2 regions of the Finegoldia sp. genome follow, and region 2 is predicted to be linked to the other one. Evidence: predicted binding sites of a transcription regulator. Region 2 holds the regulator's gene; the other holds the start of a gene.
What was found. The regulator HrcA, encoded in region 2, represses chaperone genes, less so after heat shock. The targets are predictions, from matches to a motif close to ATTAGCACTCNATANTATNGAGTGCTAAT.
Positions count from the first base shown of each region.

Region 1: a site for HrcA is predicted at 1,953-1,981, ahead of ACLUJM_RS05450 (co-chaperone GroES). Genes of this name have one in related genera too.

Region 1 covers NZ_JBKWZF010000009.1:50,083-53,520, reverse strand. Annotated here, with positions in the region: gene ACLUJM_RS05460 (Glu/Leu/Phe/Val family dehydrogenase) at 1-942, shown strand, start outside; gene ACLUJM_RS05455 (DNA-3-methyladenine glycosylase family protein) at 942-1,826, shown strand; gene ACLUJM_RS05450 (co-chaperone GroES) at 2,005-2,289, shown strand; gene groL (chaperonin GroEL) at 2,303-3,438, shown strand, end outside.
Region 2 covers NZ_JBKWZF010000001.1:136,707-140,144, reverse strand. Annotated here, with positions in the region: gene hemW (radical SAM family heme chaperone HemW) at 1-983, shown strand, start outside; gene hrcA (heat-inducible transcriptional repressor HrcA) at 1,066-2,112, shown strand; gene ACLUJM_RS00710 (nucleotide exchange factor GrpE) at 2,102-2,662, shown strand; gene dnaK (molecular chaperone DnaK) at 2,705-3,438, shown strand, end outside.

The sequences.
Region 1 (3,438 bases), on a different contig from region 2:
ATAATTGTAGATCCATCTAAACTTTCTGAAGGGGAATTGGAAAGATTATCCAGGGGATTCGTTGATGGAATGTACAAATATTTAGGAGAAGATTTTGATATTCCAGCCCCAGATGTTAATACAAATGGAAAAATTATGAGTTGGATGGCTGATGAGTACAACAAATTAACTGGTACTAATCAAATGGGAACTTTCACTGGTAAACCAATTGAGTTTGGGGGATCATTGGGAAGAACAGAAGCTACAGGATTTTCAGTAGCTCTAAGTGCAAAAAAAGCTGTTTTAAATTTGAATAAAAAACTAGAAGAAACGACTGTTGCATTACAAGGATTAGGTAATGTTGGTATTTATACTTTAAAATACGTGCTTGAACATGGTATGAAAGTCAAATACATCATGGAATGCAATAAGCAAAGAAGAGTATTTGCAATTCACAAGGAAGACGGATTCAACTTTGAAGAATGCTACGAAATTGCTCAAACAAAAGAAAAAGACTTTGCTAGCATTGAAGGATGCGAAGTAATTTCAAATGAGGATTTTTTCGCAGCTGATGTTGATGTTTTGATTCCTGCTGCTTTGGAAAATGCAATTACAACTGAAAATGTTAATTCAATTAAAGCGAAAATCATTGTAGAAGGTGCAAATGGACCTATAACAAAGGATGCAGATGAAATCTTAAATGAAAAAAATGTAGTTATTGTTCCTGATATTTTAGCAAACTCTGGTGGAGTTACTGTATCTTATTTTGAATGGGTACAAAACAAAGCGGGATATTATTGGCCTGAAGAAGAAGTCAGAGACAAAGAATATCAATTGATTAATAAATCATTTGATGAAATTTGGGCTTTATCTGAAAAACTTAATATAACATTGAGACAAGCTGCTTATGTACATTCAATCAAAAAGATTAGCGAGACAATGAAAATACGCGGATGGTATTAATGCAAACACAAATAGAATTTAATGATGAATTAAAACTTACTAAAATTGAACAATCATCTTTTAACCCTACCCACATTTTTGAATGTGGGCAGGCGTTTAGATGGTACAAAGAAGACGATATGTCCTATACAACTGTTGATGGTGACATGTACTGTAATGTAAGTTTGGTTGGAGATTACGTTTATATCAAAAACTGTACAGAAGATGATTACTATAAAAAATGGGAAAATTATTTTGATTTGAAAACAGATTATTCAGAAATCAAAGAAAAATTATCTTTCAATGAAACTTTAAAAAACGCATTAGAATATGGTGATGGAATCAGAATATTAAATCAAGATAAATTTTCTACAATAATTTCATTCATAATCTCAGCAAACAATCAAATACCTAGAATTATGAAATCCGTAAATATAATTTGTGAAAATTACGGAAATTTTTTGGGAGAATTTAACGGTAGAAAATTATATTCTTTTCCTAAGCCTGAAGATTTAGCAAAAGTACCAGTGGAAGAAATGAGAGAAGTGTGCCGCGTTGGATTCAGAGATAAAAGAATTGTAGATGTGTCAAAAATGGTTGCAAATAACGAGTTTGATATTTTGAAAATTGATAACTTATCAAACGAAGAATTAAGAAAAGAATTAATTAAACTTCCAGGAGTAGGACCAAAAGTTGCTGATTGTATTATGCTTTTTTCATACAACAGACACAACACATTTCCAGTTGATGTGTGGATAAAACGAGTTATGGAATATTTGTTTATTAAAGAAGAAACAAATAAAAATTTAATTGCAAAATACGCGGACGATTTGTTTGGAGATTATGCTGGATATGCACAGCAATATTTATTCTACTATGGAAGAGAAAATACTATCGGAAAATAACTTTGAGAATTTCATCATAGAAAATAGAATTAATACGAGTAATATCAAAATAAATAGAGGTAAGTCTATTTAAATGAGAATAAACATATTTGATAAAAACAAAACTGTGGTTTATTATATAAGAGGATTAACACTCAACAGGTTAGAGTGCTAACAAAAGATTCTGAAGGAGGATATCATGAATTTAAAACCTATTGGTGATAGATTAGTATTAAAAAAACAAGAAAAAGAAGAAGAAAAAACATTCTCTGGAATAGTTCTCCCATCTTCAGCCAAAGAAGCTCCTGTTTATGCAGAAGTTTTAGCTATTGGATCTGAAGTAGAAGAAGACGAAAAAATGAAAGGCAACATTAAGGTTGGAGATAAAGTTATATACTCAAAATATGCTGGAACAGAAATAAAACTAGAAGATACAGATTATATTCTAGTAAAATATGAAGATATTCTAGCAGTTGTAGAATAGGAGGATAATTTTTATGGCAAAAAAAATTAAATTTTCAGATGATGCTCGTAAAAGCATGGTAGAAGGTATTAATAAATTATCAGATACAGTTAAAGTAACATTGGGACCAAAAGGCCGCAATGTAGTTTTAGATAAAGAATACGGCGCACCATTGATTACAAATGATGGTGTTTCAATTGCAAGAGAAATTGAACTTGAAGATGAATACGAAAACATGGGTGCACAATTAGTAAAAGAAGTTGCGACAAAAACAAATGACGTAGCAGGTGATGGTACAACTACTGCAACACTTTTAGCCCAAGCTATTATTAGAGAAGGATTGAAAAACTTAGCAGCTGGTGCTAATCCTATAGTTTTGCAAAAAGGTATTAGAAAAGCTGTTGAGAAGTCTGTAGAAGCTATCAAAGCTAGAAGTCACAGCGTTACTACAAAAGAAGAAATTGCTAATGTTGGTAGCGTATCAGCTGCAGATGAAACTATTGGCAAACTAATTGCAGAGGCTATGGAAAAAGTTGGAAACAGTGGTGTAATTACTGTTGAGGAATCAAAATCTATGGGAACTACATTAAATGTTGTAGAAGGTATGGAATTCGATAGAGGATATGTTTCTCCTTACATGGTTTCTGATTCAGACAAAATGGTTGCAGCAATGGAAGATCCATTCATTTTAGTTACTGACAGAAAAATTACAAATATTCAAGATATATTGCCATTATTAGAACAAGTTGTTCAACAAGGTAAGCCATTATTTATAATCGCTGAAGATGTTGAAGGTGAAGCACTAGCAACATTAGTTTTAAATAAAATCCGAGGAACTTTCAACTGTGTAGCTGTAAAGGCGCCAGGATTCGGAGACAGAAGAAAAGAAATGCTTGAAGATATCTGCATTTTAACTGGAGCACAATTAATTACAGAAGATTTGGGAATCGAATTAAAAGATGCATCATTTGATATGCTTGGAAGAGCAAGAAAAGTTAATGTATCAAAAGATAAAACAACAATTGTTGATGGAAATGGTGAACAATCTAAGATTGAAGAAAGAATTAACCAAATTCAAAACAGAATTCCTGAAACTGATTCTGAATATGATAGAGAAAAACTTCAAGAAAGATTAGCGAAATTATCTGGTGGTGTTGCGGTAATTGAAGT
Region 2 (3,438 bases):
TAATAATGTATCAAGATTTAACTGGTGAAATAGATACGATTTATATAGGGGGAGGAACGCCAAATCTAGTTGATTCAAAATATATTGAAGAAGTATATAAGCTTCTAAATGACAGTTTCGATTTGGAATTAAAAGAGTTCACAATAGAGTGTAATCCAGAATTCGTTACTAAAGAAAAAATAGAATCTTACAAAAACATTGGAATTGATAGAATATCTTTAGGTGTTCAAACTTTCAATGAAGAATACAATGAATTTTTAGGAAGAGGTCATAACATATCACATGTTTTAAATTCTTTTGAAATAATTTCTAAATACATTGATAATATTTCTATTGATCTAATATTTGGATTTCCGAAACAAACTTTAGAATCTATAGACAATGACTTAAAATATATCAATAAATTAAATCCAACTCATGTATCATGGTATAACATGATTTTAGAACCTGGGACAAAATTTTATAAAAAGTTCATCGAAAAAAATAGGAATGAAGATATTGAATACGAAATGTATTTAAAAATATGCAATGGTTTAGAGAATTATAATCATTATGAAATTTCTAATTTTGCTAAAGATACTTATGAATCAAAACACAACAAAATTTATTGGAGAGATGAAGAGTATTATGGGTTTGGCTTATCTTCATCAGGCTATATAAATCAAAAAAGGTATACTAATGAATTCTTTTATCCTAATTATAAGAAAAGGATTTTAAAAAATGAAAAACCGGTCAGTTTTTTGGAGGAAATTGACTTAGAAAAAAAAGAATTTGAATTTATAATAACTAATATGAGATTAAAACAGGGATTAGATTTAATAGAGTACATGGAAAAGTTTAATATAGATTTGTATAAGAATAATAAAAAAATGATTGATAACTGGGTTGATAGTGGATTATTAATTTATAAAAATGATCGTATAAACTTTACAGATAGTGGTTTCTTTGTGTCAAATAGCTTTTTTGTAGATATTTTGATATAACACTTGACATGCTATAAATGGTGGTGTATAATTTTATTATCACTCAAGGTAATAGGTTGCTAACAAAAAAAGAGGTGAGGTCTTGAATGGAAATTTAACACAAAGAAAATTTAATATCTTACTCGCTACTATAGACAATTATATAAAGACTGCTCAGCCAATAGGATCTCGAGTTTTATCAAAGAATTATAATATAGGTTTCAGTCCAGCAACAATCAGAAATGAAATGAGCGACTTAGGAGATTTGGGATATTTAGTTCAATCTCATATTTCATCAGGAAGAATTCCATCGCAAAAAGCTTTCAGATTGTATGTGGATTATATTCTAGACAAACTCTATAAAACTGACGATTCTAGTTCTTCATTAATGTCTATAAGAAAACCTTATGAAAGAATTGTTGAACCAGAGAAATTAATTAAATCTTCTTCTCAATTCATTTCTGAGATAACTCAGTATCCAGTTATTTCTATGTTAAAAAAATCAGATAGGATGCATTTATCTCACATAGAGTTACTTCCAATTAGCGAATATAATTATGTTTTATTAACGTTATATGATTCTGGTGATTTAAATCATACTGTGATTTCATCAGAACAAGTCATAGAATCAAATGAATTAATTAAGATTAATTTTCTATTGAAGAAACTTTTTTTAGGGAAAAATCTAAATGAAGTTTATAATAATTTAGACGAATTTTCTTCAAAATATAAATATAATGATCTTTTTAAAGGTGCAATTACCGATATTATTGAAAATGAAAAAGATAAGTTATCTTCAATGTATGTATCTGTTGAAGGTTTATCAAATATTTTCAAATATAGTGAATACAGCGACTTAGACAAAGTCAAAAGCATAATAGAATACCTTGAAGACAAAGACAAAATAGTGAATATTTTGAATTCTTCAGATAATTTCTTGGACATTAAAGTAGGAAATGAAAATAATGAACAATCACTTGTTGAAAACACAATCATTAAGAGTTCTTATTTCTTCAATAAAAATAACATAGGTGTTATAGCTATTGTTGCTCCTATGAGAATGAATTATGAGCTTTCGATAGAAGCTATGTTTAAATTATCTAGAAGAATTAATGGATTAATTATTAGGGGGGATTATTATGAAAGATAATGAAGAAAATTTGAAACAAAGTCAATCTTCTGAAGAGCTAAAAAACGAAGATCAAAACTTGGAAAAAGAAGATTTAAATAAAAACGAAAATGAGCCAATAAAAGAAGAAGTTGATAATGATAATGATGAAGTTGTAAATACTGAAATAGAGGATTTAAAAGACTCTTTAAAAAGATTACAAGCGGATTTTATCAATTATAAGAATAGAACAAATAGAGAAAGACAACAGTCTATTGAATTAGCCAACGAATCTTTAATTTTGAAAATTCTACCTATAATAGATGATTTAGATAGAGCTATTGATAGTAAGGAAGAAAAAGATGAGTTCTCTAGCGGTGTTGAATTAATTAGAGACAACCTACTATTATCACTAAAAGATTTCGGGTTGGAAGAAGTAGATTGTTCAGATAAATTTGATCCAAATTACCATCATGCAGTTATTACTGAAGATAGTGATAAGGGTTCAGATATGATAATAGAAGTATTCCAAAAAGGATACATTTTGAATAACAAATGCATCAGACCTGCAATGGTCAAAGTTAGTAAATAAGAATTTTAAATATAGATAAAAATCTAAAAGGAGGATTTTATAATGAGTAAAGTAATAGGTATTGATTTAGGTACAACAAATTCAGCAGTAGCAGTTATGGAAGGTGGAGAATCTGTTATAGTTCCTAACTCTGAAGGTAATAGAACTACTCCATCAATCGTAGCATTTACTAAAGATGGTGAAAGATTAGTTGGTGAAACAGCAAAAAGACAAGCAATTACAAATCCAGACAGAACAATCACATCAATTAAAAGAGAAATGGGTACTGAATACAAAGTAAACATTGATGGTAAAGATTATTCTCCAGAAGAAATTTCAGCAATGATTTTGCAAAAATTAAAAGCTGACACTGAAAGTTATTTAGGAGAAGAAGTTACAGAAGCAGTAATTACTGTTCCAGCTTACTTTACAGACTCTCAAAGACAAGCAACTAAAAACGCTGGTAAGATTGCTGGATTAAACGTAAAAAGAATAATCAACGAACCAACAGCGGCTGCATTGGCTTATGGTATTGATAAAGAAACTGATCAACACAAAGTTATGGTTTATGACTTAGGTGGTGGTACATTCGACGTTTCAATCCTTGAAGTTGGAGATGGCGTATTCGAAGTATTAGCTACACGTGGTAATAACAGACTAGGTGGAGATGATTTTGATGAAAAATTATTAAACTATCTTGCAGATGAATTCATGAAACAAAATGGTGTAGATTTAAGAAAAGATGCTACTTCTAAACAAAGACTTAAAGATGCAGCAGAAAACGCTAAGAAAGAACT